4 regions of the Bacillus sp. N1(2025) genome follow, and region 4 is predicted to be linked to each of the others. Evidence: riboswitches for the same ligand, from Rfam matches in the RefSeq annotation. Region 4 holds a riboswitch; each other region holds the start of a gene.
What was found. Region 4 has a riboswitch for S-adenosylmethionine ahead of metE (5-methyltetrahydropteroyltriglutamate--homocysteine S-methyltransferase). Riboswitches for the same ligand answer to the same signal wherever they lie in the genome.
Positions count from the first base shown of each region.

Region 1: another riboswitch for S-adenosylmethionine. It lies ahead of ACNFN4_RS11090 (methionine biosynthesis PLP-dependent protein); the one in region 4 lies ahead of metE (5-methyltetrahydropteroyltriglutamate--homocysteine S-methyltransferase).
Region 2: another riboswitch for S-adenosylmethionine. It lies ahead of mtnK (S-methyl-5-thioribose kinase); the one in region 4 lies ahead of metE (5-methyltetrahydropteroyltriglutamate--homocysteine S-methyltransferase).
Region 3: another riboswitch for S-adenosylmethionine. It lies ahead of ACNFN4_RS18485 (2-hydroxyacid dehydrogenase); the one in region 4 lies ahead of metE (5-methyltetrahydropteroyltriglutamate--homocysteine S-methyltransferase).

Region 1 is NZ_JBLTJB010000004.1:146,358-152,238, reverse strand. Features, by position in the region: gene ACNFN4_RS11120 (ABC transporter permease) at 1-186, opposite strand, end outside; gene ACNFN4_RS11115 (ABC transporter ATP-binding protein) at 179-916, opposite strand; gene ACNFN4_RS11110 (AbrB/MazE/SpoVT family DNA-binding domain-containing protein) at 917-1,150, opposite strand; gene ACNFN4_RS11105 (GNAT family N-acetyltransferase) at 1,309-1,740, opposite strand; gene ACNFN4_RS11100 (YjcG family protein) at 1,745-2,260, opposite strand; gene ACNFN4_RS11095 (esterase family protein) at 2,286-3,008, opposite strand; SAM riboswitch class I at 3,183-3,308, shown strand; gene ACNFN4_RS11090 (methionine biosynthesis PLP-dependent protein) at 3,378-4,499, shown strand; gene metC (cystathionine beta-lyase) at 4,492-5,667, shown strand; tRNA gene ACNFN4_RS11080 (tRNA-Val) at 5,805-5,877, shown strand.
Region 2 is NZ_JBLTJB010000006.1:5,178-11,058, forward strand. Features, by position in the region: gene ACNFN4_RS14340 (PAS domain-containing sensor histidine kinase) at 1-795, shown strand, start outside; gene ACNFN4_RS14345 (methylated-DNA--[protein]-cysteine S-methyltransferase) at 792-1,289, shown strand; gene mtnA (S-methyl-5-thioribose-1-phosphate isomerase) at 1,531-2,592, opposite strand; gene mtnK (S-methyl-5-thioribose kinase) at 2,599-3,783, opposite strand; SAM riboswitch class I at 3,893-4,047, opposite strand; gene ACNFN4_RS14360 (carbon-nitrogen family hydrolase) at 4,140-4,919, opposite strand; gene ACNFN4_RS14365 (pyridoxal phosphate-dependent aminotransferase) at 5,011-5,881, shown strand, end outside.
Region 3 is NZ_JBLTJB010000010.1:86,990-92,870, reverse strand. Features, by position in the region: gene ACNFN4_RS18490 (FGGY-family carbohydrate kinase) at 1-1,120, opposite strand, end outside; gene ACNFN4_RS18485 (2-hydroxyacid dehydrogenase) at 1,113-2,129, opposite strand; SAM riboswitch class I at 2,251-2,343, opposite strand; gene ACNFN4_RS18480 (molybdopterin oxidoreductase family protein) at 2,491-4,599, shown strand; gene ACNFN4_RS18475 (hypothetical protein) at 4,624-4,908, shown strand; gene ACNFN4_RS18470 (hypothetical protein) at 4,952-5,176, opposite strand; gene ACNFN4_RS18465 (MarR family winged helix-turn-helix transcriptional regulator) at 5,376-5,881, shown strand, end outside.
Region 4 is NZ_JBLTJB010000004.1:17,449-23,329, forward strand. Features, by position in the region: gene ACNFN4_RS10310 (ABC transporter ATP-binding protein) at 1-137, shown strand, start outside; gene ACNFN4_RS10315 (energy-coupling factor transporter transmembrane component T family protein) at 112-873, shown strand; gene ACNFN4_RS10320 (STAS domain-containing protein) at 919-1,752, opposite strand; gene ACNFN4_RS10325 (S8 family peptidase) at 1,972-2,931, shown strand; SAM riboswitch class I at 3,071-3,225, shown strand; gene metE (5-methyltetrahydropteroyltriglutamate--homocysteine S-methyltransferase) at 3,309-5,597, shown strand; gene yeiL (transcriptional regulator YeiL) at 5,646-5,881, opposite strand, start outside.

The sequences.
Region 1 (5,881 bases), 130 kb from region 4:
AAGGAAAGCGAAACCGAAAACAATGAGTCCAGGTGCTAAGTGCTGAATTTTAAAGGTATCAAGCGGCGCATTTTTTTCAATCGCCGTAAACAGAAACAATAGAATAACAGGCAGTGCGATTCCAAGGATAATAGACAGGGGGTCACGAAAAATTTCTTTGCGGTTGCGAATGGCGAAATCAAGCATAAAGACCCGCCTCCCCGTCACAAATCGCTAAAAAGGCATCTTCAAATGTGGCTGAATGAGTTTGCTTTTTCAGAGCCTCCGCCGTGCCCAGTGCTTTTAAAGTCCCATTTTCTAAAATGCAAATACGATCTGCCAGGGCTTCAGCCTCTTCTAAATAGTGTGTCGTTAATATAATCGTCATGTCTCCCTTTAATGCCTCAAGATTTTTCCACAACTCGCGGCGTGAACGGACGTCCAGCCCTAATGTCGGTTCATCTAAGAAATAAATATCCGGCTTGGTGATCATTCCCATTGCGATGCTGAGGCGGCGCTGCATTCCTCCTGATAATGTTTTTGTTTTTGCTCTTTCTTTCTCTTTTAATTGAAACAATTCGAGCATCTCATCCGTTCTTTTTTTTGCTTCTTTTTTCGGAATTCCGTAGACTCCGGCTATAAACTCTAAGTTTTCCCGTACGGTTAGATGAGGAGCGATGGCTGTTTCCTGCGGGGACATATTCAATTTCGGTTTTATTTTATCCAAATCAGTCAAAATACTGTGTCCAAGCACTGATGCATCACCCTCATCCGGAGAAAGAAGTCCGCAAAGCATACTGATTAATGTCGTTTTTCCGGCTCCGTTCTCACCGAGTAAAGCGAAAAATTCCCCTTTCTCAACTGAGAACTCAAGACGGTCAACGGCGGCGGTTTCTTTATAATGTTTCGTTAATTGCTTCAGCTCAATCGCGTGCATTTACTCATCCTCGCTATCTTCATCGATTTGCTTAGCGTTTAAAATATCTTTTGCAAATTCGAAAAAGAGTTCTTGTTTTACAAGTGCGATACCTTGCTGGTCATCCCCGAGCATAAGCAGTGAGTCCCCCGGATTTATATCGAAAACATCTCTTGCTTCTTTAGGAATGACAATCTGTCCTTTTGTACCCACTTTAACAGTCCCGAATATGTGTTTTCCTTTTGGTGCCGTCATGTTTATCCCTCCGAAATATGAATTGTATTTTTTGTATGAATTGTAATACTTCGTATACTAAACATACATTAACCTTCCATAAAATGCAATAAAATTCATGAAATAGTATTATTTTCATAAAAAAAGCACTCCTGCTATAAACAGGGGTGCTTTTGATTTTATCGTTTGTGTTCCTTTATCATTTCCAGATGGGGGATGCCCGCATCGAGAAATTCTTCGCCGGATGTGACGCGGTATCCTTGTTTTTCGTAAAACGGAACCGCCTGCGTCTGCGCATGTAAGAGAAAGCTGTCGGCGTCCTTGGCTGCCGCCGCTTTTTCAAGCGCCTGCATAATGACGGCTCCGACGCCTAAAGAACGATGGCTTTTCATCACGCAGATGCGTTCTAATTTTCCATGCCCGTCTTTCATGCGCCATCTGCCGGCTCCGACCGGCTGGCCGCCGTCATATATGACTATATGTTCTGACGTGTCCTCGAATTGATCAATCTCTTCTTCTTCCGGAACGTGCTGTTCTTTAACAAAGACCTCTTTTCTGACGAAAAAAGCGTCGTTCAGCTGTTTTTCAGTTTTTGCGATGATGGATTCCAAGCAGTTATTCTCCTCCGCCTAATAAAAATGTTTCGTACACAGTCCATGAGCCGTTATCCAGCTGATAGAGCAGGTGAAAACGGTCGATGACTTCTTCGTGGGAAATGTCCTGCATTTTCAGCTGTCCGAGTACGTCGGAATGTTCATCTGACGACAGCTTCTGGCCGACCGTGACATGCGGAACGAAGCTGTATTCCGGCTCGCCGGATAATGCTCCTGAGTAGCATTTCTCACTCAGGGATTTTAATTCCTCCGTCGACTCTGCTTTCATATATATCACATTATTCACAGGAGAAAACGAGCTGTATTTTGTGATTTTCAGAACGAGCGGATGCGACTCTTTCGCCGTCTGTCTCAGCTGTGATACGACCTGCTCGATTTCCTGTTCTGTCGCTTCAAACGGATCTCTTACCGTCAGATGCGGCGGAATGAGCGCATAGCTCGGGTCGTAGCGTTTCCGGTACGAATTTGCGAGATCCTGTAATTTTTTTGATGGAAATAAAACAATACCGTATTTCATGAAAGTTCCCTCCTTAAATGAATGGTTACAGCATTTTTTTCAGCGCCGGCGTGATGAGCGGCTGCCAGTAGGTCCATTTATGATCCCCGTCGAAGGTTTCATACGTGTATTCGGACTGTTTGCTTTCCAGCAGCTGTTTGAGCTCTTCGTTCGGCGCGGTGAAATCAAGAACCTGGCCGTCCGTCGTGTGAACGCCGGTTTCTTTTTCTCCGATTTGATGATAAACGGAAATCTGTTTGAGATCCTCCGACTGCCGGACGGCATCCAGCACGTGCCCGTCAACATACGGAGACTGCATGATGACGTTTCCAAACATGTTCGGATAGTCAATCGCCGTCATGAGCGAAACGGTTCCGCCGAGGGAATCCCCGATCATGGTGCGGCCGTATCCGACTTGATAAGTCGGGTATTCTTTGTCGATAAAAGGAACGAGCTCATTGGCGATAAACCGCTTATATGAGGCGAACTTAGAGCCTTCTGGATGGTATGTGTTTCTTCGCTCCCGCACATTTTTATAAGGGACGCCGATAATGATGCAGCGGTCAATTTCCCCTTTTGACATAAGCTCTTCCGCCTGCCGCCCGATTCTCCCTAATCTGAAATAATCATGGCCGTCCTGAGCGATGACCGTATGATATTTATACAGGGGGGAGAAGGTGGCGGGCAGGTAGACCAAAACGGTCATTTCCTCTTCAAGCTCATGGGAGAAAAGTTTTTTCTCATGAATGATTCCGTTTTTTGATGCCACTTCGCATTCCTCCAGCCCGCTTCTTATCTTGATGGTTTTTTCCTATTGTACCATGAATTATTAGAAATTTCTTTCTTCAGATGCGCTTCTTGCGAGAGTTCAGATAAATAAAAAGTTGTTGAAATCCATTTTATTGTGCGTTAATATAGAACAATCAGAAAATACAAAACAATATTCTTATCACGAGAGGTGGAGGGACTGGCCCTTTGAAACCTCAGCAACCGGTTTGCTTTGCCGCGGGAAGGCAAAGTGCCAAGGTGCTAAATCCAGCAAGCGATTCACATGCTTGGAAGATAAGAGGAAGAGAAAAGCTCCTTCTTCTTATGAAGAGGGGGCTTTTTTATTTTTGAAAAAGGATGGTGCTTACTGATGACGCAGCATGTTGATACAAAATTAGCCCAAATCGGAAATAGAAGCGAAGAAGCAACGGGAACGGTCAGTCCGCCGATTTATCTGTCCACCGCTTACCGCCATAGAGGAATAGGAGAATCTACAGGTTTTGATTACGTGCGCACGAAAAATCCGACACGCCAGCTCGTCGAAGACGCCATCGCCGTGTTGGAAAACGGTGCGAGAGGATTTGCCTTCAGCTCGGGAATGGCAGCCATTCAAACCATTATGGCTTTGTTTAAAAGCGGGGATGAATTGATTGTATCCTCCGATTTATACGGAGGCACGTACCGTTTGTTTGAAAACGAATGGAGAAAATACGGCTTAAGCTTTATTTACGATGATTTCAGCGATGAAGACTGTTTACGCTCCAAAATAACGGAAAACACGAAAGCGGTATTTGTTGAAACGCCGACAAACCCGTTAATGCAGGAGGCGGACATTGAAAAAATTGCCCGGATTACGAAAGAAGCCGGCCTGCTTTTAATTGTGGATAATACGTTTTATACCCCGGTGCTCCAGCGCCCGCTTGAACTGGGAGCGGACATCGTCATTCACAGCGCCACAAAATATTTAGCCGGGCACAATGATCTCCTTGCCGGTCTGGCTGTCGTTAAGGATGAAGAGCTCGGCGAGATCATGTTTAATCACCAAAATGCGATCGGTGCCGTTCTTTCGCCGTTTGATTCGTGGCTTTTAATGAGAGGGATGAAAACACTCGCACTCAGAATGCGCCGTCATGAAGAAAACGCCCGTGAACTTGCAGAATTTTTAGAACAGGAAGAAGAAATCGCCGACGTGTTATATCCCGGAAAAGGCGGGATGCTGTCTTTCCGGCTGCAAATAGAGGAATGGGTCAATCCGTTTTTAAAGGCGCTGAAAACGATCTGTTTCGCAGAAAGTCTCGGCGGGGTGGAAAGCTTTATTACATATCCCGCGACGCAGACGCACATGGACATTCCGGAAGCTATCCGTATCGCAAACGGCGTCTGCAACCGTCTGCTGCGTTTTTCAGTGGGCATTGAACATGCAGAAGATTTGAAGCGGGATGTCAAGCAGGCATTACAGCAAGTAAAAGAGGGGGCCGTATCATATGAGTAATCACAATTGGACGCTGGAAACCCAGCTTGTGCACAATCCATTTAAAACAGACGGAGCCACCGGAGCCGTCAGCGTGCCGATCCAGCATGCTTCCACATTCCATCAGTCTTCATTTGAAGAATTCGGGACATATGACTACAGCCGCTCAGGCACACCGACAAGAGCAGCGCTTGAAGAAACGATCGCAGGTCTTGAAGGCGGAACGAGAGGTTTTGCTTTCAGCTCCGGTATGGCGGCGATTTCGACGGCATTTCTGCTCTTATCCCAAGGCGACCATGTTCTCGTCACGGAGGATGTGTACGGCGGAACATTCCGCATGGTGACTGAGGTTCTGTCCCGTTTCGGGATCGAACATACCTTTGTCGATATGACGGATATCAACGAAGTGGCGCGGAATATCCAGCCGAACACAAAGGTCATTTATATGGAAACACCGTCAAATCCGACACTTGGAATTACTGATATTAAAGCGGTTGTCCAGCTTGCAAAAGAAAACGGCTGTCTGACCTTTCTGGATAATACATTCATGACACCTGCACTGCAGCGTCCGCTTGATCTCGGCGTTGGTATTGTGCTTCACAGCGCAACAAAATTCCTGAGCGGACACAGTGATGTGCTGTCAGGCCTTGCCGCCGTAAAAGATGAAGAGCTCGGCAATCAGCTGTATAAGCTGCAAAACTCATTTGGAGCGGTGCTCGGCGTTCAGGACTGCTGGCTCGTATTGAGAGGCTTAAAAACATTGCAGGTCAGACTGGAAAAAGCGAGCCGGACGGCTGAGCGGCTGGCTGCCTATTTTAACAGGCATCCCGCCGTCAAAAACGTTTACTATCCCGGCCTTGCCGGACACCCGGGAGCCGATACCCATAAACGTCAAGCGAGCGGAGCGGGCGCCGTCCTGTCTTTTGAATTGGAAAGCAAAGAAGCCGTCAAAAAGCTGGTCGAAAACGTATCGCTTCCGGTATTTGCCGTCAGCCTCGGCGCCGTCGAGTCCATTCTCTCATACCCTGCAGCCATGTCGCATGCCGCCATGCCGAAAGCAGAGAGGGAGAAACGCGGCATCACAGACGGCCTTCTGCGCCTGAGCGTCGGAGTCGAAAACGCCGAAGATTTAGAACGGGACTTCGAACAGGCATTGAAAAAAATAACCCCCGCCCAAGTGAGATCATAAACGAAAAGGGCGCCGCCAATTTTGCGACGCGCCCTTTTTTATTTTAGATAAAAAAAGTGTTGACGAATGAGAAATCAGGATATATAATTATAAATGTCAGAGAGACAACAACATACCCAGCAACACATACATATCATGATTCCGTAGCTCAGCTGGGAGAGCGCTACCTTGACAGGGTAGAGGTCGCTGGTTCGAGCCCAGTCGGAATCATCAA
Region 2 (5,881 bases), on a different contig from region 4:
AGCCGCAAACTGGAATTCTCCTTCAAAAGAAATATCATTCAAAATATGAATCTGGCCATCTTTAAAGATGTCACAGAGGCCAAAGAGCTTGAAGAGAGGCTGCGGAAATCCGACACTCTTCATGTTGTAGGGGAGCTGGCGGCGGGCATCGCCCACGAAATCAGAAACCCGATGACGGCGCTGAAAGGATTCATTCAGCTTCTTCAAGGAAGCATTGAAGGCGAATATTCTCTGTACTTTAACGTCATTACCTCAGAATTAAAACGCATCGAGTCTATCATCACTGAATTTTTAATTTTAGCGAAACCCCAGGCGATATTATATGAAGAAAAAGACGTGACGCAGATTATGAAAGACACGGCTGATCTTTTGAATGCCCAGGCCAATCTTGTCAATGTGCAGATCCATCTGAACCTGACCGGAAACATCCCGCCGATTTACTGTGAACCGAATCAATTAAAACAGGTGTTTATCAATATTTTAAAAAACGCCATTGAAGTCATGCCGGGCGGCGGCAATATCTACGTGACCATTCAGTCTTCTGATCAAGACCACATTTTGATTTCTATTCAAGATGAAGGAACAGGCATTTCCGAAGACAAATTAAAACGTCTGGGTGAACCATTTTACACGACAAAAGACAGGGGAACGGGCCTCGGTCTCATGGTCAGCTATAAAATCATCGAAGAACATCAGGGACGCATTCATGTGGAAAGTGAAGAAGGGAAGGGCACCGTTTTTCATTTGACGCTTCCGATCCGGCAGAATACCGAAGAAAGAAGGAGCGGGGAATGATCTGTTTTACAAGTGTGAGAGCGCCGTTTGGAACCGTCATCATAACAGAGGAAGAGAGCTTTATTACCGGCCTGTTTCTCACCGGGGAAGATTTTGAGGAATGGCGGAAAGACGCGCCCGGCGTAAAGCCGTGCGAAACCGCTTTGCTGTCGGAGGCGAAACAGCAGCTGGCATCATATTTTTCAGGAGAAAGAAAGCAATTCTCTCTGCCTCTGAGACAAAAAGGCACACCCTTTCAGGAAAGGGTATGGAACGCGCTGACGATGATTCCTTACGGGGAATCCCGAAGCTACGGCGATATGGCTGAAGCGATCGGAAAACCGAAAGCGGTGCGCGCCATCGGACAAGCCAATAAACGAAACCGGCTGCCGATTTTGATCCCTTGCCATCGGGTAATCGGCAAAAACAGCGCCTTAACGGGATACGCGGGCACGAAGACGGATGTAAAAGCGGTGCTGCTGAACATCGAACAAATATCCTATAAAGAAAAATAAAGCGTATGGCACGTTCCGTTTTTTCACGTCCGACATATCATTTTATTAAGTGAAAAAAGTTGGTCTGATGAAAAAGGAGGACGAAGCCTGATGAAAATGAGCCGTCCGCAAAAGATAGCCGGTTATGCAGAGCTGTTTTTTAAAATGCATCTCATTACAGCCGTCCAAAAAGATGAAGTGATTACATTGTGCAGACAAAAAAACCGCTGACATTGCCTGAGGCAATATCATCAGCGGTTTTTCAGCTCAGCTGGCAGTCAGTGAATAATTGTTCAATTTCTTCCGTGTAAGAGCCGGTCACAATTCCTTTCTCGGTTATAATGCCGGAAATCAGGCTGCCCGGTGTGATGTCAAAGGCCGGATTGAAGACCGGCACATCTTCGGGAGCGGTGCGTATGCCGGAGATCTGTCTGACTTCATCCGGATCTCTCTCTTCAATCGGAATCTGATAGCCGTTTTCAATCTGCAAGTCAAATGTCGAAAGCGGTGCGGCCACAAAAAACGGAATTTGAAAGGCGTTTGCCAAAATAGCGAGGCCGTACGTTCCGATTTTGTTGGCCGTATCACCGTTTTTTGCAATTCTGTCAGCGCCGACAATGACTGCAGAAATATGTTTTTCCTTCATTGTATGGGCGGCCATGCTGTCGGTAATGAGCGTGACATCAATTCCGCCCTGCATCAGCTCCCACGCCGTCAGCCGTGATCCTTGGAGAACGGGTCTTGTTTCACATGCGTAGATATGAAGGCCGAGATCTTTTTGTTTCGCTAAGTAAAAGGGAGCAAGCGCCGTACCGTATCGGCTTGTGGCAATCGAGCCCGCATTGCAGATGGTCATGATCTGGTCGCCTTTTTTAAAAAGGTGCAGCGCATTCTGGCCGATCATTCGGCATGTTTCTTCATCCTCAATCTGAATTTGAATGGCTTCATGAACGAGCGTTGTCTTCGCTTCATTGATTGAGATCGCATCCCTGATGGAATCCGTCAGTCTGTCAAGCGCCCACGCGAGGTTGACGGCAGTGGGCCTCGAACTGTTTAAATACGCTTTGACATCCGCGAACTGACGTCGGAAATCCGAAAGGTCGCGGGCTTCAAACGACTTGGCGGAGAGCGCGAGTCCGAACGCCGCGGTTATACCGATGGCCGGGGCGCCCCTTACTTTCAGCGTGACAATCGCGTCGAATACATCTTCCTTTGTTTCAAGTTCCACATATTCAGTGACGTCGGGAAGCTTTTGCTGATTTAAAATGCGGATGTAGGTTTCTTTCCATTCTACAGAACGGGGGATGGCAAATTCATTGGTCATGCTGCATCATTCCTTTACACGGAGCTTAAATTGGTCCAGAACCTCGGTGATATGCTTCAGTTTTTTTCTGTTTTCGATATAATAGGCGCCGATGTCAAGCGCGAGCTTCTTCCGTTCGATTCGTTTGTCAAACGGAGTGATTTCATCTAAGTCAGCCACATGGGCGAGTCCGATCGTGCGCCGGATCAGTTCGCATCCCGCAAAACCGACCGCTTCCTCAAACGCGTTTTTCAGTGTGTCTTCCAGCAGGTGTCTGCGGGAAGGCAAGCAGTCTTTCTCCCATGCTTCACTGAATGTTTTCACAAATGTATCCCATACGGCGGCAGTATGATCATATAACGGCTGTCTGTCGTCACCGTCGCGGCTGAGGGCGTTTAACAGCAGATTGGCGATAAATTGGCCGATGTCAAACCCGATCGGTCCGAAGAAAGCAAACTCGGGATCAATCACCTTTGTTTCATGTTCATCGGCAAAGATGCTTCCCGTGTGCAGATCGCCGTGAACCAATGTTTCCGCGGAATTCAGAAAGATGGCTTTCAATTCGTCAGCGCCTTCTTTCAGCCGGGAATTGTTCCAAACTTTTTCTGCGTATGGGCGCAGCTCCTCTTCAAAATCGTTTGTCTCATGGTCGAGAAACGGTTCTGTAAACACAAGCCTTTCCGTAATATTGCAAAGCTCAGGATTTGTAAACTGCTTTGCAAGCTGCTGCTTTACTTTCACATCAAGCGCATAATCAGATGAGTAAAACAGCGTTTTCCCTAAAAATTCACCGATATGAACCGATAAGTTCGGATAATGCTGCCCTTCCAGCAGCCCTTTTCTTGAAATCCGCAAATGGGAGAGGTCTTCCATTACCGTGACGGCCATTTCAGTATCGGAATAGTAAACGGCCGGAACGAGGTGCGGCACGTGTTCGCCCTGGCGGATGAGGGCGCTGCTTTCGATTCTCGCCCGATCAATCGTAAGCGGCCAGCTTTCACCGACGACTTTCGCGTAAGGGATTGCCTGTTTAATAATCAGTCCTTTTTTGTTTTCTTTATCGTAAACATGAAAGACATAATTTAAATTGCCGTCGCCGATTTCACGGCATGTCAGAGTGCTTTTGTTTTGGAATAAGCCGAGCTTGACGGCTAACGCGGCGGCGGAGCTTTCTGTTAATTGTTCATAAAGACTTGTTTTAGTTGCTGACATGGATTTACCCTCCAATTATGTAGTGGCAGTAAGAGATCGTGACGGAGAATACGCCCGAAAAAAAGCCTCCTTCTCTGAAAGAGAAGGAGGCTGAAACAGTGCAGTCCGCCTCTTATCTCTCAGATAACATCTGATGGAATTAGCACCGTGCCTTATGAGACAATCGTCTCGGCGCAAAATGTACGCGCCCCATTTCACAATGGAATTACGGTCGGTTGCTGTTGGGGTCAAAAGGCCAATCCCTCGCCCAACTCTCGATAAGAGAAAAATATATTGATTTGTATCACAATTCGGATTAATCAGTTGATGAAAATATTAGCAGGTGCCGGATATTCTTGTCAACATTTTTTTGAAAATTAATATAAATCACGCCGCAAGTCTTGGAAAACCGGAATGGTTCCGCGGACGGCCGCGCTTTCTGACACATCGATTTCCGCCCGGACTGCGCCTTCCGTCCGGTCTCCTTCGGCTAAAATCCGGCCCCACGGGTCAATAATCAGGCTGTGGCCGGCAAATTCATTATCGGGATTGGACCCCGTGCAGTTAGAGGCTGCGACAAAACATTGGTTTTCAATTGCTCTGGCGATAAGCAGGCTTCGCCAATGATCAAGGCGGGGCAGAGGCCATTCAGCAGAGATAAACAGGACATTCGCGCCCTGGGACGTATGCTTTCTGATCCATTCGGGGAAACGGATATCATAGCAGATCAGCCCGGCGCACTTGACACCATCAAGCTCAAAGGAACCGTCACTGTTTCCTGCTGACAAGTAAAGGTGTTCATCCATCAGCTGAAACAGATGTGCTTTCTGATACCGCTTCACGATCTGTCCGCTGTTATCGGCGATGTACATGGTGTTATAGACATTTTCGCCTTCTTTGACCGCAAAAGATCCGGCAACGAGGTGTACGTTGTATGTTTTTGCCGTTTCTTTAAGCCATTGTTCCGAAACTTTGCCGTTTTCATCCGCCAGCTGATCTAGCCGTGTGAGATCATAGCCGGTCGTCCACAACTCAGGAAGCACGATTACATCCGCATGGCGGCTTTCTTGCTCAATCAAAGATTCTGCTTTTTTAAAGTTTTCTGAAGGATTTCCGTATGAAATATCAAATTGCAAACAGGAAACGGTCCATTTCATTTTTTAACACCTCAAGTTTCTCTTTACTTTTTTTATTTAACCATATATGATGATGGACTATCATTTCAAGACATTTTTAGAAGGTGAAAATATGAACTTTGAAATCTCAGATGTACTCAAACAGCTGCCGGAACAATTTTTCGCATCATTGGTGCAAAAAGTGAATCAAAAGCTGAAAGAAGGCAGAGACGTCATCAATTTAGGGCAGGGAAACCCTGATCAGCCGACGCCTCAGCATATCGTTGAAGAAATGAAGCGCGCCGTCGAAAGGCCGGAAAATCATAAATACTCATCATTCCGGGGCGCTTACAGCTTCAAAAAAGCAGCCGCTGCATTTTATGAAAGGGAGTACGGGGTCACACTTGATCCGGAAACGGAAGTCGCCGTGCTGTTCGGAGGCAAGGCGGGACTTGTTGAGCTTCCGCAATGTCTTTTAAACCCTGGAGATACCATTCTGGTGCCTGATCCCGGATATCCTGATTACTGGTCAGGCGTCGCCCTTGCGAAAGCGAAAATGGAAATGATGCCGCTGACGGAGGTAAGAGGGTTTCTCCCTGATTACAGCGTAATTCCTGAAAAGGTGCGGAGCGAGGCGAAGCTGCTGTATCTCAATTATCCGAATAATCCGACCGGCGCTGTGGCGACAGAGGCGTTTTTCGAGGAGACGGTCGGTTTTGCGGAACAAAACGGCATTTGTGTCGTTCATGATTTCGCGTACGGAGCCGTCGGTTTTGACGGGCATAAACCGCTGAGCTTTTTGCAGACCGAAGGCGCAAAAGAGACGGGAATCGAAATCTATACCTTGTCTAAAACCTATAATATGGCGGGCTGGCGGGTCGGATTTGCCGTCGGAAACGCTTCTGTCATCGAAGCGATCAACCTTTATCAGGATCATATGTTTGTCAGTTTGTTTCCCGCGGCGCAGCAGGCGGCGGCAGCCGCTCTTTTAGCGGATCAGGCAT
Region 3 (5,881 bases), on a different contig from region 4:
GCAGTGCGGCTTTGACAAAATGGGCTCTGCTTAAGTTTTGGGACAGCGGGGCGTCAAAAATAAATCCGCCTTTTGCCAGTGCGTTTTTCTCTGGCGATAAATAGGAGCCTAACGCAGAAATACAAGCATGATCATGTTTCGGCAGACTTGCGATTTCCCGTTCCATGACGCCGTAGGATTCATTCGGATAAAAAATGGATTTTAATTTTTGATAATTGAGTCCTGTTACACCCGGATTCGTTTCAAAGAGCCATTGACCTTCTTCTGTATGGCAATTCAGCCATGCATTCTTTAAACTTTCAGTTCCGGTCTCAGCTGTTATCTTTATAATCGGCGTCGTCGTGCCGGATACGATGACGATATCTCCCGGCTTTGCATCTGCACTTTTGATGGCAAGCTGTGTGTCTCCCCCGCCTGCAATCACAGGCACTCTTTCAGAAAGACCGAGAACCGCCGTTTTCTTAAACGTTAACATTCCGACAACCGTCCCAGATCGGACGAGTGAAGGAAGAATGGCAGAAGGCACACCGAAGATGTTGCATAATGTCTCTGACCACGCCTTTTTCCTTACGTCAAACAGCAGTGTTTCAGCAGCCTGTGACGGTTCATAGCTTAAAATACCGCTCAGCTCAAATGTCACCCAGTCACTGATGCTTGTGATGTACTTCACTTCTTTCCATAAAGACGGCTGTCTAGCTTTTAATCCGACAAGTTTCATGGCGGAAAATAAAGCGCTCGGAAGACGTCCGGTTTGCTGATGCACTTCTTCTTTTGCCTCAATCCCGTCTTTCCATTCACGGCCTCTGTTATCAATGTTGGGCAGACCGAGAAATGCCTTTTTATCTTTATTGATCAGAACAATTCCCTGCCTCTGGCTTGTTGAGGTGATTCCGATTAATGTAATATGAGGGCTTTTGGCAATAACCTTCCTTGCCATAGCGCTGATTTGCGTCCATAGCCCTTCCGGTGAGAAATATCGTCCGTCCGGATAAAGCGGATCCGTCACATATTCAATGTCTTCCCTTTCAAGCGCGGTCACTTCACCGCCGGCTGTCACGACCGCGACTCGCGCATTCCCCGTTCCGATGTCAAATACAAGGTAGCCTTTTTGTTCAGCCATTACAGCCTCCTCCTTCCGTTTCAAGTTCTCTTTTGTTATAAAGTTCACGTATTGAGCAGGTTTGGTCATGTTTCCATTTGAAAAGCGCTCCATTTAAAATCATCACATGATGATCTTCCACTTCAAATGTTGCACCCGCTAAATGGGGAGTCGCTAACACATTCGGCAAAGAGATCAATTCATAATCAGAAGATTCAGGCGGCTCGTGATAAAACACGTCAAGGATCGCTCCCTTAATCCGCCGTTCTTTCAGCACCCGCAGCAGCTCTTCCCTGTCTGTAACCGCCGCTCTTGACGTATTGACAAAAACAGCTCCCTGTTTCATCAATTGAAAGTGCCGGGCGCCGATAAGGCCGATGGTTTCTTCTGTGCGCGGCAAGTGAACGGAAACAATATCACTTTCAGAAAATACCCGTTCAATCGTCGTTTTTTCATACTCCCGGTTTTCATGACGGACAAATGGGTCATAGTAAAGCACCTTGCAGTCAAAAGCGGCCAATAGCCGGGCGATTCTCTGTCCGACAGCTCCGAAACCGATAAGGCCGACTGTTTTCCCCGTCAGCTCATTTCCTCTGAATTTGACGTAAGCCTGCAAATAATCACCATTCCACTTCCCGTCCTTCAGCCACTGATGGGAAGAATACGTATGACGCAAAAATGAAATCACATTTCCGATAAACATTTCAGCAACAGCCTGGGCATTGCGGGCCGGTGTAAAGAAAACGGGGATTTTTCTTTTAGTCGCCGCCGCAATATTCACATTAGACGGCATTCCTCGGCAGACACCGATAAAAGCGGTATCGGGCAATATGTCAATAACACGCTCAGACACCTCATCAAGTTCAGTAATAAGCCCCGACGCGTTTGTCTCTTGAATCATTCGGATCAATTCATCTTCCCGATAGGCCCGGCCGTGCTTCTTCCACGGCCGGTGCACAGTCCGGCCGAACAGCTCAGTCAGCTCCTTCAGCCCCTCGTCGTGATATGGTGCGGTAATTAAAACCGTCATGGTGCAAAACATCCTTTTCACATAAATTTTTTCATAAAAAAATCTCTTTCCCCAAAGAAGGAAAGAGATTCATATACCGTCTTTATGCGCTTGAAGCGCACAAATATGTATAGATCATCCTTTCCTATCTTTCAAGCATACGCTTGCTGGAATTGGCACAATAAATGTTGCCGAGGTTTCGTAGGGCCAGTCCCTCCACCTCTCTGGATAGAAAATAAAATGATGAAATTGTCAGGCTGTTTAAAAGAATAAACTCATCATAGAAAAGTCTTTCCGTGATGTCAACACTTTTTTTCTGAATTGACGTTCGATTTTGAAATGTTATAATGCTTACAATATAAACAAAGAGGAGAAATGGGCTATGAATTCTGCTGCAACACAGCCGAACGGGGTCTTTAAGTCGGTATGCTCACTAGACTGTCCCGATCAATGCGGCTTGCTTGTGACAAAAAAAGACGGAAAAATCGTTAACATTCAGGGAGACCCCGATCACCCGGTCACATCAGGGAATATTTGCAACAAAGTCAGACACATGGCTGAGCGTATTTATGATGAGAAGCGCGTAACCGTTCCGTTAAAACGGATCGGTAAAAAAGGTGAAGCCGCGTTTGCGCCTATTTCCTGGGAGGAAGCGATCAATACGATCAGTGCGCGCTGGAAAGAGCTTATTGCCGAAGAAGGAGAGGAAAGCATTCTTCCGTACAGCTTTTACGGCAATATGGGAAAACTGGCGGCAGAGGGAATGGACCGCCGTTTTTTCCATCGTCTCGGAGCGAGTCATCTCGAACGGACGATCTGCAGCAAAGCCGGTTCTGAAGGCTATAACTATACAATGGGTGAAGGAGCGGGTACTGATCCGGAGGAGACCATACATGCAAAGCTCTTTATTTTTTGGGGGATCAATGCCGTCAGCACGAATATGCATCAAGTCATGATTGCTCAAAAAGCCCGGAAAAAAGGAGCTAAAATTGTCGTTATCGATGTACATAAGAACCAAACCGGCCGGCTTGCCGATTGGTTTATTTCCATTCGCCCCGGCACAGATGCCGCACTCGCCCTCGGTATCATGCATGTCTTATTCGACGAAAACCTTCACGATGAAGCATTTCTCACAGAATACACCGAAGGCAGTGACGAATTAAAAGCGCATGTTAAACACTATGATCCGGAAACGGTTTCTGCTATTACAGGCGTTAAAGCCGACGATATCAGACGTCTTGCGAGAATGTACGGGGAAACCTCCCCTTCCCTTATCAGGATCGGAAACGGCATTCAGCACCATGACAACGGCGGAATGATCGTCCGCACCGTCGCCTGCCTTCCGGCTGTTACAGGACAGTGGCTCAACACCGGAGGAGGCGCAATCAAGCACAACAGCGCGGTATTAAACTATAACAGACAAGCGCTCCAGCGGCCTGATCTGCTTTACGGCAGGAAGCCGCGATCATTTAATATGAACAGGCTCGGAAGCGTTCTTTTAGAAACAAAACCGCCCGTACGCTCCCTGTTTATTTACGGTACGAATCCTGCAGTGGTTGCGCCGGAAGCGAATAAAGTCAGAAAAGGCCTGCTGCGGGAGGATTTATTTACAGTCGTTCACGATCTATTTTTAACGGAAACCGCCAAATATGCGGATATCGTGCTCCCTGCTGCATCCGCATTTGAAAACACAGATTTTTACACGTCTTACTGGCATCATTTTATTCAGCTGCAAAAACCGGTGATCGAACCCTACGGGGACAGCAAATCGAATACGGAAGTGTTCCGTTTGCTTGCCGGAGCAATGGGATTTACCGAGCAGGAGCTTCAGGATTCCGATGAAGAGTTGATCAGACAGGCGCTGGACTTTCCCGACAATCCGTATATCGAGGATATTGATTACGAAGCGCTCTCACGCCATTCCTTCATGAAAGCCAAACGGAAAAAACCGCTTTTTCCGGGAAAGCTCAAGACACCGAGCGGAAGAATTGAATTATATTCGGAAAAGATGAAACAGGACGGTTATCCGGCGCTGCCGACACACATCCCTCTTGAGAGCGATGATGATTTTCCGCTTTTATTTGTCCCGGGACCGAATCATAATTTTTTAAATTCAACATTTTCGAATAATGAAAAACACGTAAAATTAGAAAAAGCGCCAAAGCTTTTTATTCATACAGAGGATGCTGTACGCCGGAACATAGAAGACGGGGAAACCGTTAGAGTTTGGAATCACCGCGGCGAGTGTGAATTAACCGCTTCGGTCGGCGAACAGGTGCTTCCCGGCGTTGCAGTCAGCCAAGGTCTTTGGGCCGATATGGATGATAAAAAACAGCTTGTCAACTCGCTCACGCCCGATCGGCTGGCGGATATGGGCGGAGGCGCTGTTTTCTTCTCCGGAAAGGTGCAGGTGGAAAAGCTCAGCAATAAACGCCGGGCGGTTTTGATGAAGGCTGAATCCTTTCAGCCGGCTTCACCGTATAAAAAGTGATAACGTTTATTGGAGGTTTGCTGTATGGATATCATTACCGGCATCGGAATCGCTTTAGCCGGATATTTCATCGGAGACGGATTGAAAAACTTTAAATCACCTGATCCTCATGAACACACTGACCACATTCTCATTAAAGAAAAAGATCTGCACTTCTATATTGGTTATTATTTAGGAGTTACGAAGGAAGAAGCAAAACAAATCGTGCCCGACACCTCTGACATTCCGCATATCACGAGAAACGGAAAGCGGTATGTGCAGAAGAATACATTAAGAGAATGGCTGACTTCTATGCTGGAAAAAGAATAACAGCTGCCATGAAAAGCGGGAAGAGTTTTTCTCTTCCCGTTCATCAAGATACGCCGCCCTGCCTCTCTTCAACCCCAAACATACGAAGGATATCGTTCTTACTTAACGAAACCTCCCCTTCTTTAGATTTCAAATAAAACCCTTTCTTATATAACCGTATGACTTCCTCATATGTAAGCTCATGACGAAGGAGCGCCATTAAACGCCCGTCTTTTTCATCCTGTTTATTGAACCATTCATACTGTTCTGACCAGTTCACTTTCTGCATGTCAAACACCTTCTCACTTTGGATTAATGCCCTTTTCGCATTTATTATACTTATTTCCCCTTTTGTAAACACTCCGACTGCCTGTGACATTTTTGAAAACAGCCGCACCCGCTACTATTAGTCACCACGTTGACTTATTTTCTATTTCGATGTATATTGTAATTGTCAACATGGTGACAATTCAGATAGGAGATACCTTATGGATATTAATTTACTAATGAAGGAACTGCATGTTATGCAACAAAGTTACGCATCATTATTTTCGGTTGTCAATAAAGTGCAGGCTCGGGGGGACGAATACTTAGAACTGTTGACTTCCCGACAGCACATGACTCTTATTGCTATTGCCCATTTACCGACGGAAGATACCACACTTATGAATATCGCTAAAAAGCTGGGCACAACAAAACAAACCGCTAACAAATTAATTTCAAGCCTCGCGAAAAAAGGATATGTTCACACTGTGCCAAGCAAACTGGATAAACGTGCAATCAATATTGAGATTACCGCTGAAGGAAAAAAAGCGTTAATTTCCTGTTCAGAAAAATCCACCTATTTTTTAGCGGATATGTTTCATGACTTCACAACTGATGAAATTGAAACATTCTGGAGGCTATTGCAAAAACTTTATCGTTTTGATGGTGAAGAAGAGGATGGTTTTGAAGAAAAAGCACATTTGAAAGTTGAAGATCAGGCACAATTCAT
Region 4 (5,881 bases):
TCCGGGGAACTCCCGACGCTTTATTTTCTGATAACACCGGGATCGCCGAGCAGGCGCATTTGGCTTTGCCGCTGCGGTATGAATGGATGAAACACGACAGGAGGCGGAGAAATGAACTTGCGGCTGGAGGCTGTTAACCCGTCAATAAAGGCGGCGGCTGTATTGTTATGCGTCATTATGCTGTCGTTTATTTATAATCCGTACACCCCTGCTTTGTTTTATATCATCATTGCGGGAGGCGTCCTCTCGGCGGGGCGTGTGCCGCTGAAAAAATGGCTGCTGTTCACGATTCCGTTTGTCATTCTGGCCTTCGGTTCTTTATGGACAGCCGCCGTATTCGGAAACGTCCCGACAACCGGAAGCAACCTGCTGTTTAAGCTCGGGCCGATTGCCGTCAACAGTGATAACGCGGCGCTCGGGATTTCTATCGCGTTTCGTATTTTATGTTTTTCCGCTTTGTCGATGATGTTTCTTTTCACAACCGATCCGATTCTGTTCATGCTCAGTCTGATTCAGCAGTGTAAGCTGCCGCCCAAGCTTGCATACGGCGTTATCGCGGGGTTCCGGTTTCTCCCTCTTCTGAAAGATGAAATCCTGATCATCCGGCAGGCGCACAGAATCAGGGGCGCGGCGTCTGATTCAGGGCTGAAAGGAAAGCTCTCCGCCTTCAGGCGCTTCACCATTCCGCTATTGGCAGGCGCAATCAGAAAGGCGGAACGCACGGCGATCGCGATGGAATCTAAAGGCTTTACGGGGAGCCGAAACCGCACGTTTTACAGAACTGTTACCGTGCGCCGCGCCGACTGGTGTTTTTTCCTGCTCGTGCTTCTGTTATTCGGCGCAAGCTGGCTCATTTCATTGTTGTTTGTATAAAAACAGGCCGCCGGAGTGATTCGGCAGCCTGTTTTGTTATGTATGTTATTGATGATAATTGAGAGCCTGAGCGAGATTGGACTTGATCGTAATATCTGAGAAATTAATGCCGAGCTGTACGGCGGTTTGAGCGATTTCCGGCCTGATTCCGGATAAAGTGGACGTGACGCCGATCAATTTCAGCGCCTCAATTAATTTAAAAATCTGATGCGCCACCATCGTATCGACAACCACTACACCCGATAGGTCAATAAACAGATGTTCAATCAGCCGTTTGGCACATGTGCTCAGCGTATTTTCAAGAATGAATTTGGCGCGCTCCGTGTCAATATCGCCGACAAGCGGCAGCAGCGCCGTCCGTTTGCTCAGCGTGATAACCGGAGAGCTTAACTCCAAAATCATTTCTCTTTGCGCGTTCAGCTGCATTTTCGAGTTATGCTCGGCATGATCGACAAACGTGTAAATCGTAAAATCAAATACTCGTACAATTAAATTCTCCCATTTCTTCCTTTCTCCCTCTGCAAACGAAGATTCATGTTTATCGGCAAACGCATCATAATAACTGATGTATAGCCTCCGGTTTCTCATGAATTCACGGACCACATACTGGACGGGTGTATCCAGATGCTTCTGGTCTTTCGCGAGCTCAATCACCCACTGCTCGAACTCTTCTAAAAATTCTTTTTCCGGCATGATATACATTTTATTAATATGCCGGTAAAATTCTTTATCCTGCTCCGTCAGTTCTTCTGTGATGACAGGATTTGCCAAAGAATAAACCGAATTCGGGTCCGAATCTTCCATCGTTTCGATCCACTCTTCCGCAATTTGATCCGCTTGTTCTGTAAAATAGTCGTATAATGCTTCATTTATCTTCATATCTCTTCTCCTTTCCCATTTCCAATTATAGCGTCAGCGGGTCATGAATGAAAATAAAAGCTGTTAAACTATCCATTTATTTGAAATTTTTTAGTGCAATAGATTACGCCTTTTTTATGAAAATGCTTCAAATGACTCTTTCCGACCGGCATGCTCTGCCATAAAATAGTAGCAACACCCTTGTATCCACTCGCAAGCATAAAAAAGGAGGGCTTTTTTATGAATGGTGAAATGCATTTGATTCCTTATGTCACGGATGAACAGATCATGGATGTGAACGAGCTTCCAGAGGGTATTAAAGTGATTAAGGCGCCAGAGTTGTGGGCAAAAGGGTTTAAAGGCAAGGATATTAAAATCGCGGTGCTTGACACAGGCTGCGACATCAATCATCCTGATTTGAAAGACCGGATTGTCGGCGGGAAAAACTTCACCGATGATGACGGAGGCAAAGAAGACGCGATTTCCGATTATAACGGACACGGGACACACGTTTCCGGAACGATTGCCGCCAATGATTCAAACGGCGGAATTTCGGGTGTCGCGCCGGAAGCAAGCCTCTTAATTGTTAAAGTTCTCGGCGGTCAAAACGGCAGCGGCAAATACGAATGGATCATTAACGGCATCAACTACGCCGTTGAACAAAAGGCCGATATCATTTCCATGTCACTCGGCGGGCCAAGCGATGTGCCTGAATTGAAAGAAGCCGTCGCAAATGCGGTAAAAAGCGGTGTTCTGGTCGTTTGCGCGGCAGGAAACGAAGGCGACGGAGACGAGCGTACAGAGGAACTGTCGTATCCGGCCGCTTACAACGAAGTGATCGCAGTCGGATCAGTCTCAATCGCCCGTAAATCGTCTGAATTTTCAAACGCCAATAAAGAGATTGACCTAGTGGCTCCGGGAGAAAATATTCTCTCCACCCTTCCCAACCATAAATACGGGAAGCTGACGGGCACTTCAATGGCCGCCCCGCATGTGAGCGGAGCGCTTGCCTTAATAAAAGGGCTTGAACAGGACGCGTTTCAGCGGACGCTTTCTGAGGCTGAAGTCTACGCCCAGCTCGTGCGGCGGACCCTTCCTTTGGACATCGCCAAAACATTGGCCGGGAACGGGTTTCTGTATTTAGACGCGCCTGAAGTGCTGATGGAAAGAGCCGAACAGGCACAGCTGCTGTCTTTCTGATATTTTTCTCATATAATGAATGGTCAGCTTGTCACATCACCAATTTTTAAAATGTGAGATTTTCTATTGACAGTGATCTGAATAAGCTGATAAGATAACCAACAAATGATGTAACTTTTCAAAAAAATTGAAATACTTTCTCTTATCGAGAGTTGGGCGAGGGATTGGCCTTTTGACCCCAACAGCAACCGACCGTAATTCCATTGTGAAATGGGGCGCGTGATTTTTGCGCCGAGACGACTGTCTCATAAGGCACGGTGCTAATTCCATCAGACGTGATCTGAGAGATGAGAGAGGCTTACATTTTGAAGTTAAAGCCTCTTTCTCTCATGAGAAAGGGGCTTTTTTGTTACATCTCACTTAAAGGAGGAAACTTAATGACAACAATCAAAACTTCGAACCTCGGTTTTCCGAGAATCGGCTTGAACAGAGAATGGAAAAAAGCGCTTGAGGCTTATTGGAAAGGAAACACTGACAAAGAAACGTTTCTTAAAGAACTTGACGGTTTATTCTTATCAGCTGTCAAAACACAGCTTGACCAGCATATCGATATCGTGCCGGTCTCTGATTTCACCCATTATGACCATGTGCTTGATACAGCCGTCAGCTTTAACTGGATTCCGGAAAGATTCCGCAGCATCACGGATCCCGTTGATACATACTTTGCGATTGCCCGCGGTGTAAAAGACGCCGTTTCCAGTGAAATGACGAAATGGTTTAATACCAACTACCATTACATCGTTCCTGAATATGACGAAAGCATTGAATTCCGTCTGACGAGAAACAAACAGCTTGATGACTACCGCCGGATCAAAGAAGAATTCGGAGCGGAAACGAAACCTGTCATCGTCGGTCCGTACACATTCGTCACGCTTGCGAAAGGATACGAAGAATCAGAAGCGAAAGCGATTCAAAAACGCCTTGTTCCTCTTTATGTTCAGCTGCTGAAAGAGCTTGAAGCAGAAGGCGTCAAATGGGTTCAGATTGATGAGCCTGCCCTTGTGACAGCTTCTTCTGAAGACGTCCGTGCCGCCAAAGACCTCTATGAAGCGATCACAAAAGAGCTTTCAGGACTGAATGTTCTCCTGCAGACATACTTTGATTCGGTTGATGCATATGAAGAACTCGTTTCTTATCCCGTACAGGGAATCGGGCTTGACTTCGTGCATGATAAAGGCAGAAACCTTGAGCAGCTGAAAAAGCACGGCTTCCCGAAAGATAAAGTGCTGGCAGCCGGTGTGATCGACGGGCGCAACATTTGGAAAATCGATGTTGAAGAACGCCTTGATGCAGCTCTGGATATCCTCAGCCACGCTGACGTTGAGGAATTATGGATTCAGCCTTCAAGCAGCCTTCTGCACGTGCCGGTGGCAAAACACCCTGACGAGCACCTTGAAAAGGATTTGCTGAACGGCCTGTCATACGCTAAAGAAAAACTGGCGGAACTCGGCGTCTTAAAAGAAGGGCTTCTGTCCGGCAAAGCGGCCGTCAGTGAGCAGATCGAAGAGTCAAAAGCGGCACTTAAGGCTTTAAAAGCATTCGCAACAGGAGCGAACTCAGCTCAAAAAGAAGAGCTGAATCAGCTGACGGAAAAAGATTTCTCCCGTCCGGCAAGCTTTGAAGAACGATTGGCGCTGCAAAATGAATCACTCGGTCTTCCCCTTCTGCCGACGACGACAATCGGAAGCTTCCCTCAATCTGCCGAGGTGCGGAGCGCACGGCAAAAATGGCGGAAAAAAGATTGGACGGATGAACAGTACCAAGCCTTTATTAATGCGGAAACGAAGCGCTGGGTTGACATTCAGGAAGAAATCGGCTTAGACGTGCTCGTTCACGGAGAATTTGAGCGGACGGACATGGTGGAATACTTCGGTGAAAAACTGGCCGGATTCGCCTTTACGAAATATGCATGGGTGCAGTCTTACGGTTCACGCTGCGTACGTCCGCCTGTCATTTTCGGAGATGTCGAATTTATCAAACCGATGACGGTAAAAGATACGGTCTACGCCCAATCGCTGACGGAAAAACACATGAAAGGCATGCTGACGGGACCTGTCACCATCTTAAACTGGTCATTCCCGCGTGTGGATATTTCAAGAAAAGAAATCGCCTTCCAGATCGGGCTTGCCCTCAGAAAAGAAGTAAAAGCGCTTGAAGATGCCGGTATCCAAATTATCCAAGTGGATGAACCCGCGCTCCGCGAAGGACTGCCGTTAAAAACGCAGGATTGGGATGAATATTTAACTTGGGCCGCAGAAGCATTCCGGTTAACGACGTCTTCTGTGCAAAATGAGACGCAGATTCATACGCATATGTGTTACAGCAACTTTGAAGATATCGTAGATACGATCAATGATCTTGACGCGGATGTCATTACAATCGAACACAGCAGAAGCCACGGAGGATTTTTAGAATACTTGAAAGAACATCCTTACGTGAAAGGCCTCGGACTCGGTGTATACGACATTCACAGCCCGCGTGTGCCGGCAACTGAAGAAATCTATCAAATTATTGATGACGCGCTTGAAGTGTGTCCGACTGACCGCTTCTGGGTAAACCCGGACTGCGGACTGAAAACAAGACAGCAGGAAGAAACCGTTGCGGCATTAAAAAATATGGTCGACGCCGCGAAACAGGCACGAAAAAAACAAGCTCAGCTTGTATAATGAAAACAGCCATCCGCAAATCGCGGGTGGCTGTTTTTTCTGGGCGTGCTACTTATTCTTCAGCGCTTCTGCAAGTTCATATAATGAATCATGCTGCTTAATTTGATAGCCCCGCCCTTCTTTTTGCAAATACCCTTTTTGGCAGAATTGCGTCAGCACATGCAAGAGATGACGGTAAGATACACCCAAATAATCACAGACCGTTACGTGCTTCTCTTTATAAACCCCTTCATAAGCCGTCTGCAAAATAAAATCAGCAAGCCGGTTTTCAAGCGGGAACGCCA